Regions from separate parts of the Lysinibacillus sp. FSL K6-1151 genome, predicted to be linked through region 2. Evidence: a T-box and tRNA genes for the amino acid it is inferred to sense, from the RefSeq annotation. Region 2 holds a T-box; the other regions hold tRNA genes.
The links. A T-box is a leader RNA that pairs with one kind of tRNA and senses whether it is charged. The one in region 2 lies ahead of argS (arginine--tRNA ligase), so its partner is inferred to be a tRNA-Arg.
Positions count from the first base shown of each region.

Region 1: it encodes a tRNA-Arg, which carries the amino acid that the T-box ahead of argS (arginine--tRNA ligase) is inferred to sense. The anticodon was not compared.
Region 3: it encodes a tRNA-Arg, which carries the amino acid that the T-box ahead of argS (arginine--tRNA ligase) is inferred to sense. The anticodon was not compared.

Region 1 is NZ_CP152040.1:3,323,403-3,326,686, forward strand. Features, by position in the region: gene MHI04_RS15970 (hypothetical protein) at 1-48, opposite strand, end outside; gene MHI04_RS15975 (hypothetical protein) at 237-773, opposite strand; tRNA gene MHI04_RS15980 (tRNA-Arg) at 1,175-1,248, opposite strand; gene MHI04_RS15985 (glucose 1-dehydrogenase) at 1,469-2,215, shown strand; gene MHI04_RS15990 (hypothetical protein) at 2,308-2,958, shown strand; gene MHI04_RS15995 (DUF2071 domain-containing protein) at 2,973-3,284, opposite strand, start outside.
Region 2 is NZ_CP152040.1:2,308,428-2,311,711, reverse strand. Features, by position in the region: gene argS (arginine--tRNA ligase) at 1-1,532, opposite strand, end outside; T-box leader at 1,571-1,789, opposite strand; gene MHI04_RS11240 (metalloregulator ArsR/SmtB family transcription factor) at 1,903-2,202, shown strand; gene MHI04_RS11235 (MFS transporter) at 2,464-3,284, shown strand, end outside.
Region 3 is NZ_CP152040.1:3,788,014-3,791,297, forward strand. Features, by position in the region: gene MHI04_RS18265 (amino acid ABC transporter permease) at 1-191, opposite strand, end outside; gene MHI04_RS18270 (basic amino acid ABC transporter substrate-binding protein) at 260-1,048, opposite strand; tRNA gene MHI04_RS18275 (tRNA-Arg) at 1,549-1,623, opposite strand; gene clpP (ATP-dependent Clp endopeptidase proteolytic subunit ClpP) at 1,931-2,521, shown strand; gene MHI04_RS18285 (HPr family phosphocarrier protein) at 3,139-3,284, opposite strand, start outside.

The DNA.
Region 1 (3,284 bases), 1.0 Mb from region 2:
TTCACGACTTTCTTCAAAGTAAAACTTTACAGTATATTCATAATCCATTAACCAACACCCCCCATCTATCCATATCATGGGACAAATAGGATGGAAGTAATCAACGCTTTTGATCAATTCACACTGTTTTTTTTGCGAACTTCCCTAGTATTAAGAAATTCATTTTCTATTTATTTTTATGAATTAACAAAATAAAAACCACACTCTTTTTTGAATGTGGTTTTAGTATTTATTCATTAAAAAAAATCACCTTTGAAAAAAGGTTTTATTCCAACTTCTCTAAATAAATATTTTATTGGATGGCAATCATTGACCAAATTTCTGTTGGGAATTAAAATTTCCTCCCTGAGTTCTTTAAATATTTCTGGATTAATTTCCGGAAACCATTCTTCATAACTCAAATGTTTATCTTTCTCTATCAGAAGTAAATAAACAACAATAATTTCAAACATATAAGGAAATTCTCGTTTAATATTTTGATAGTTATCTAACAATGAAGTTATATAGTCCTCAAAATTAAAAAATTTTGCTCCTTTTTCATTGTTATATTGTAAACGTTCCTTTTCAGGTTTAAAGACAAAAGTCGATTTATTATACCAGTTACCTAACATGCATGTAAAAAGTAGTAATGCATATTTTTTAGTTTCTTGATCCTCATCATTAAAATATTTAAAATATTCATCGTAAATATAACTCTTGGCAGTGGTAAAATACCCAATTTCAATCCCAGAAATAGTTTGTTTCACATTTTGTATAATTTTATTATTTCCCATCCCATAGTCACTTTCTTTAAAAATTTCCATAATATAGATTGTAACATAAATTTAAAATACAGGGAACATTGATACTATAATCCAATCATACTTTGAATATGACCCTGACCATGAACTCCCTTTTTGAATTGCAACCCTAACTCTTTGTCCTTCTTTAAACGAAACAAATTCTTTTGTATAACGATCTTTAACTGTAGGATCTTTTATCAATTCGTCTGTTCCATTTTAATTTCTTTGTTCACCATGTTTACATTTTGTTTACCTAATTTATTTTTTATATGTTATTCTATGCGATTCTTAAAAATATTAATATAAACAAAAAAAGCGCTCAAAACCTATTGTTCATAAGGTTTCAAGCGCTTTTCAATTTGGTTAAAAATTAACCTTTGATTTGTTATTGACGTCCCAGGAGGGATTCGAACCCCCGACCGACGGCTTAGAAGGCCGTTGCTCTATCCAGCTGAGCTACTGAGACATGGTGTCGTTTCTATGTATTTCATAGGAAGGACAATACTTATTATATGTACTTTATGGCATAATGTCAACATTAATTTTACTATGTAGGCAAGGTTTGCCTCATATTGTTCATCATATGTTGCCACAGCTTCGATTATACCATGTCTTACTCCTCTCAAGAAGACGAATATGAAAATATTTGCTACACTATTGGCGATAAAAAATTGGGAGGTATGTAGATGTTTAAGGATTCGGTCGTTGTTGTTACAGGTGGCGCACAAGGGATTGGCAAAGGGATTGTACTTGCATATGCACGGCATGGCGCAAAGGTGGTAATTGCTGATTTAAATGACGGTTTAGGTCAACAATTAGAACAGGATATGCTTGCACAAGGCTACGTTGTTTTATTTGTTCAAACAGATGTAACGAAGGAACAGGATATCGTTCAGTTAATGCAACGAGCTGTTGAGCAATATGGGACTATTCATATTTTAATTAATAATGCTGGGCAGTTTCAGCATATCTCTCCTTATGATGTGACGTTTGAGGAGTGGAATCATCTACTACACACAAATTTAACGAGTGCCTTTTTCTGTGCCAGAGAGGCTGCGAAGGTGATGAGGCACAATGTGAAAGGTGGTTCGATTGTTTCGTTAGCATCTACACGGGCTGAGATGTCAGAACCTAATACAGAAGCCTACGCGGCTACAAAAGGTGGTATTGTGGCGTTAACACATGCTTTAGCGCGGTCTTTAGGTCCTGATCAAATCACGGTGAATTGTATTTCGCCTGGCTGGATTGAAACAGGCGATTATGAGGCACTTCGACCAGTCGATCATGTACAGCATTTATCAGGAAGGGTTGGTGTGCCTGAAGATATCGCACAGGCTTGTCTCTATTTAACAAACCCCGTAAATCATTTTGTGACAGGTATTAATCTTACGGTCGATGGCGGCATGACAAAGAAAATGATGTATGAAGAGTAGTTTTGTCATTTGCTCTTCCTTACTTGTTCTTCATACCCAGAGTTTCCTTAGAGTATGCTACTGTAGGAGAAAGAACAAGAAGGAGTGAAGCCTTGTCCCCCTATTCAAATGGGTTTTCATTAAGCCAGCTGTATCAAGCCCCCTCTACTCAATATACGGCACCGATTCGTCACTTTTTACATGCACATGATTACCGGCGCTGTATCAGTAAAGCCGAAGCTGATTTTATGGCGATGAATCGCTTACTTTGGATGGAGCATGTCAATTGGACGCGAATGACGATTATTAGCATTGTCTTCAATTTACCTGATCTTCCTTTTGTGCAGCAGCGTCTGTTACGAAATGCGACTGATTTAGGAAATTGTCTACGTCCCTTTTACGGCGACTCTATAGCAGATCGATATACAGCATTAATTAAAGAACATCTGCTGCTGGCTGCTCAATTAGTGACAGCTGCTTCTAAAGGAGAGGCTACCACAGCGGAAGCAAAAGAGAAGGAATGGTATCGCAATGCAGATGATATTGCGCTATTTTTGCATACGATTAATCCTTACTTAAGTAGAGAGGCTGTCCAAAAAATGTTTTATACGCATTTAGCTTTAACGAAAAATGAAGCCGTGACGATGATCCAGAAAGATTATCAAGCTGATATAGACGTTTTTGATGAAATTGAAGCAGAAGCTCTAGCCATGTCAGATATGATTGCTGGCGCCATTGTGATGCAATTTTGTTATCTTTTTTAATGTAAAAATCCCATTTATTTGCGTTCAACTACTGGTGGAAAAACTTTCGCTACTTTGTTTTTAGCAAAATGAGCAATAGGCTGCATTCCCTGAAAATTCCCCTTCATAAAAGAAGCTAATGTATTACTGTGAATCGTTGCGCTTGCCCGCTGTAATTCCCATGGTGAGTGGTGGATATCAATTCGAAAAAGGGTATCCTTCCACTTGGCCCATGAATGATAACGTTCTACAATCCATTGGTCAAAATTAGTATTCGTGTGATCTTCTATTGTATAAGTAACCCTTAATCTTTCGTCACAGGCTTTGTAATGGCTTGTATATGAAAA
Region 2 (3,284 bases):
GCCAATTGTAAGGCATATTTCGCTATTTGGGACGGGTCAGCCTGATCAAAAGACGTAGCTACCACTTTCGGAAACTGCTCCAGTAATAAAACAATTGGCCAAGCCTGCTCTCCTAATGGCTGGAAGGTCATCACTTCAGCTGGGGCGTTTGCTTTTTCTAAAATGGAGCAAAGACGGGCATACGTATACTGTACATAAGGACCTGTTTCACCTTCAAAATTCATCATTTGCTCGATCGAAAATTCAATATCATTGAGGCGATGGTATTTCAAATCATTAAATATAACTGCGCCAACCCCAACTTGCTGGGCTACTCGCTCCTTGTTAGGAAGATGGGGATTTTTCTCTTCGATATTACGCTTCGCCGTCGCAATGGCCTCTGCTAGCACATCTGCTAATAACACCACTTTGCCTTTACGGGTCGACATTTTTTTGCCATCCTTGAGCATCATCCCAAATGGGACGTGCTGTAGATTTTTGGCCCAAACATAGCCCATTTTTTCGATGACTTGAAAAAGTTGTTTAAAATGGAGGGATTGCTCATTGCCAACAACGTAGAAAATCTTTTCTGGCTGGTAGTGCTGTTGGCGATACAGGGCGGCAGCTAAATCGCGTGTCGCATAAAGCGTGGCTCCATCTGTTTTCGTCATTAAGCATGGGGGCATTTCCTCCATCTCCACAACATACGCCCCATCTGATTCCACTAGGAGCCCTTTTTCTTGTAGTTCTGTCACAACAGGCTTCATTTTGTCATTGTAAAAGGCTTCTCCTGTAAAAGCATCAAAGTGAATTCCTAGCAACTCGTATATTGATTGAAATTCTACTAATGATACATCTCGGAACCATTGCCATAATGCCAGTGCCTCTGCATCGCCATCCTCCAATGCTTTAAAAGCGGCACGTGCCTGTTCAATCAGTGCTGGGTCTTGCTCTGCCTCTTCATGAAACTGCACATAAATCTTTAATAGCTCCACAATTGGTGACGCGGTAATGGCTTGCTTATCACCCCAATGTTGATAAGCCACAATAAGCTTACCGAACTGTGTACCCCAGTCCCCTAAATGATTGATGCGAATCGCTTGATAACCATTTTTTTCTGCCATATTGGCTAAAGCATTCCCAATGACTGTTGAACGTAAATGCCCCATCGAGAATGGCTTCGCAATATTAGGAGATGAAAAATCTAGGACGACAGCTCCCATCCCCGTTTGATTAGTTCCATATGATTGTTTTGCTTGCATGATGTTGCTTAGCACTTGTTGCGTCGCTTTTTGTTGATCTAGAAAAATATTGACATAGCCTCCAACAGCTTGCACACGCTGGATATTGTCATTGTTTAATTGACTTGCTATATCCGCTGCAATAGTTTGTGGTGACTTTTTCCATCTTTTTGCTAAGGTAAAACAAGGAAATGCCACGTCCCCTAGCTCCGAGCTTTTTGGTTTTTCTAATAATGACGCAATATCATCTGCTGTTAATTGATGATTTACTACTTCTGCCATACTTTCAGCGATTTGTTTATTCATCTTGATCCTCCTCCTGTCCAAATAAAAAAGCCCCCGTCTCTAAAATTAGAGACGAGAGCATTATAATCCCGTGGTACCACTCTAGTTGCCATTTAATATGACCACTTTCCATTGTTAACGAGGTGACGCCCCGCTATTCTCTACTACTTGTTCGAGAATCTTCTCCAAAGTGCGCTTCATTCATGGTTTCTGCATTAGGCTCACACCACCCCTAACTCGCTTGCCAGTTGTCCATCAATTACTCTCTTCTTCATCGAATTTTTCTATGATTTTGACATATATTACAGGACTTCCTTATTGACGTCAACCATTTTTAAAATATAATGTCGGTACTTAGCAATTGACATATCGAGATAATTCGATATATTATTGCGGTATGGAACCAATTGAAATTTTCAAAGCGTTATCAAATGAGACTAGGCTAAACATCTTACAGTGGCTGAAGGAACCTGAGAAACATTTCCCAAAAGTGAGTATCGAAGGAGGCGTATGTGTTGGTGATATTCAGGAGAAAGCTAAAACTTCTCAATCAACCGTTTCTCACTACTTAAATATGATGCAAAAGGCTGGACTTCTCGAATCTTTTCGTCATGGTCAATGGACATATTATAAATTAAAAGAAGAAACGATTCATCAAATTGCCTCGTTTCTTGTATCAGATACCCAAAATGATTAAAATTGGGTTTCTGTTTAAAATGCCATATCGATTATTCACGATAAATAGATACGCTATAGACATTTGCACAATATATCGAAATTTCTCGATATATTGATATAAAGGAGTGATGTTTTTTGATTATGAATAAAGAAAATGCATTTAGCAATAAACATAAAATTTTAGCCTTCACATTAACCTTATTAACGTTTGTCATGGGAACAAGTGAATTTGTTATTGTAGGATTATTAACGGAGGTCTCTACAGATTTAAGTATACCAATTGCCACAGCTGGTTCCTGGATTTGCTATCGCCTATGCGATTGGTACACCCATCTTAACCGGTTTTGTTAGTAGATTTGCAAAATATCCACTCATGTTAGTATTGATTTCCCTCTTTATACTTGGAAATATTGTAAGTGCCCTCTCTAGTTCCTATGGTATTTTAATAACTTCCAGAGTTGTTACGGCTGTTGTCAGCGGCGTACTTACAGCATTAGCCATGTCCATAGCGAATGATAGTATGCCAAAAGAAAAAAGATCCTCTATCATTGCTTTCATATTTGTGGGCTTTACCATTGCCAACGTCATGGGTGTACCTCTAGGAACAATGGTTGGACAATGGAGTAATTGGCACATGACATTTTGGTTAACGGCAGCTTTAGGCGGGATTGCCTTTATCATCAGCATGTTTGTGCTACCTCGAAATATCAAAGCAACAAAAAGTTCACTATCAGAGCAATTAAGTTTATTTAAGCAACCTAAAATCATTCTAGCATTCTTCATTCCTGTTTTTACGATTGCTGGAACATACACAATCTATACTTTTATTACGCCCATTTTACAACAAAAACTTGGTATTGAAACGAAATACATAGGTATTGTTCTCTTAATCTATGGCTTCTTTTCAATCTTTAGTAATCTTTTAGCTGGCAAGATTGCTCAGCATAACGGTTTAGGTAGATTGCGCTATACGTTCATTATTCAGGCCATTATCTTATTTACTCTGTATTTTACGATGTCCTCTATGTGGTTAGGGCTACTGACTATTATGTTAATGGCTGTCATGCTATATACTGTTAATGCAACTGTCCAACTCTACTT
Region 3 (3,284 bases), 1.5 Mb from region 2:
AAATCGATATATAATTTTGATGGCCAATAAATCCATTTTTTACTCGATAATTTTCCTAGGCCTAAAAATAGTCCTAATAGAATACCTCCAAAATAACCACTAAGTGTCAAAATAATTGTTACGCCAATACCCCGTATAAACATATCTCGGTAGTTCCAGACAATGTCCCAGCGTAAGTCAAAGATGTCCATCCGAAAACCCCATTTCCCCTTTAAAGTGAATGAGCCGCTAGCATACTAGGGGCGTCATCATTCATTTATTACTTGAAATCAGAACCTGTAATTTCTTTTAATTTACCGTTTTCTTTAATCTTTTTAAGACCTTCATTTAATTTATCTAATAGCTCTTTGTTTCCTTTTTGAACCATAAAGCCATAATATTCTTTTTCAAATGCATCATCTTCGATTACTTTTAGTTTTTGATCTGGATGCGCTTTAATGTATTCGTAAACTACCGCATTGTCTCCAATAGCTGCATCAACGTTACCGTTTAACATCTCTTGAATTGCGATTGGTTGACTTTCAAACGCCATAATATTTGTACTTGCTTCCCCTTGTAGCTTTTTCGCCGCCATATGACCTGTAGCATTAATTTGTACTGATACCTTTTTATCTTTTAGTTCAGCTAGAGATTTAATTTTTGAATCTTCTTTTACAACAATCAATAATTGAGACTCATAATAAGGCTCTGTAAAATCAAATGATTCTTTACGCTCTTCAGTAATTGTGATTCCTGAAGCGCCAATATCTGTTTCACCGTTTTTAATTGTTTGGAAAACTGGCTCCCAACCAATGTTATTCCAGTCAACTTCAAAGTCCATTTCATCAGCAATAGCTTTTAAAACATCGACATCAATCCCCACAATTTTCCCTGAATCGTCAACAGATTCAAATGGTGCGAAAGTTGCCTCTGTACCAACTTTATATATTTTCTTACCATCTTCTGAAGATGAGCTTCCTGAAGATGCACCATCCTTTGTACCACATCCTGCAAGTGCTAATGTTAATGCTGCAACCATCATCAGTAGCATCCAACCTGTTTTCTTCATTGTATTTCCCCCTATTTCGATAATTTTCCGAAATGCGTATTATTTTTCGCAATTCGGAAATGTTAGACTATTAGGTCAATTATATTAATATTATAGTATTTAGACAACAACTTTTCGCATAAAACTAAATATTTTTTCATATTAATTTATAATAAACTTATATAATTAGAAGAAACATGTATAAATAACAAGAAATCTAATCTAAAATTAATATATATACACTACAATCCACACCAAATTTCGATAAATTTAGGCAAAAAAAAAGAATCCCCTCAGATAGGATTCTTTTTCTCGACTATTTCTAGTCTTCACGTACAGTATGTCCACTAAAAAATAATTTGGAGTTATTGCTTTTTTGAAGGTTTGAAAGGAATAAATAGGGGAATAATGCCAACTAGGACAGTATTGCACCTATATCTCCCTCTCGATCTCCGCTAAGCAGGCTGCTAAACTACTTATTAGGAGATGAGCTATAACAAGTCTATCTATATTCAGTAAAATGGCGCCCTCGGAGGGAATCGAACCCCCAGTGCAAGAACCGGAATCTTACGTGTTATCCATTACACCACGAGGGCAAAGGCACAAAAAAAAAGTACTCACTCTAGGCTTACGAAAAGCATGATGTAGATAACCCTCATTTTTTGAAGCATACCTGCAAAATAGTGTACTGTACTTTAAACTTATAACCTCAATTATTATACAAGCCTATCACATATAATTCAACCATAGAATGCAAAAACATTTTATTTTTTTTATTTCACTTTAGCAGGGTTAATATTTGACCTTCCCTGACTATAATGTGTATGATAAGGATACAGCTGAAATAACAATGGAAATTTTCAGCAAAGGTATTCGAATTTAGTTTTTTAAGGAGGATTTAACATGAATTTAATTCCTACAGTTATTGAACAAACAAGTCGCGGTGAACGTGCATATGACATTTATTCACGTCTACTTAAAGACCGTATTATTCTTTTAGGAAGTGCTATTGATGACAATGTGGCTAACTCCATTGTTGCACAACTTCTTTTCCTACAAGCGGAAGATCCAGATAAAGATATCTCTCTTTACATTAATTCACCAGGTGGATCAATTACGGCTGGTATGGCTATTTATGACACAATGCAAATCATTAAACCACAAGTTCAAACAATTTGTATTGGTATGGCTGCATCAATGGGTGCTTTCTTACTAGCTGCTGGTGAGCCTGGTAAACGTTTTGCATTACCAAATGCAGAAGTAATGATTCACCAACCACTAGGTGGCGCACAAGGTCAAGCGACAGAAATTGAAATTGCTGCTAAACGTATTTTATTCTTACGTGAAAAATTAAATGGCATTTTATCTGAACGCACAGGCCAACCACTTGAAGTCATTGCTAGAGACACAGATCGTGATAATTTCATGACTGCTGAACGTGCTAAAGAATATGGTTTAATCGATCACATTATGCACCGTAGCGATAATAAATAAAAATGAGAAGGCATCACAGACTCGCTCTGTGATGCCTTTCGTGTTGTTGAAAAAAGGTGATGTCAACGGCAGAAACAGCCATTTTGAAAGGCGAGGGGTTGATTTCCGTTCCGCCAGCGTCCTTTCCAGGGGGTGTCCGCTGATCACTGCATTCGCTCCAGGGGCTCCTCTAGGACGCTAATCCCCTAGGAGTGACGCTGGCTCCACTCCCATCAACCATTCTGCAAAAGTGTCTTTTCCTGAACAAAATAGCCCTTTATTTATATTATTAGAAAGAGGATAGGCTCTTATTTTCAATGCGGAGAAGTGATGGATGACAACACTTCTCCATAAAGCGTAGTGAATACCTTCACTTTATTTGAAAACCTTTCTAAAAAGAAACATTTTTATGGATTGGGGTGGAAGGCTACTTGACTCCCGTGGGATAGCGAGACAGGCGAGCCTCTAAACGGAGCGGTAGCGGAGGAAGCTGCTCGGCGCTCGCCCACAGGAAAGCAAGTAGCCTGCAATGGAAATCCATTTTCGCCTTTCACAAAAACGCTATGGATGGTTTTGTTTTTCAACACTATGAAGGCATCACAGATTTGCTCTGTGATGCCTTTTGTGTTCAATGAATGTTAGTCTTCATTTTCGATAATTGTAGCCAATGCTGTAACCGCTTGCTCCGCATCGCTGCCGTCACTACTTAAAGTAACTTCAGTGCCTTTAGCGACTGCTAAGCTCATGACACCCATAATGGATTTGGCATTTACTTTTTTCTCGT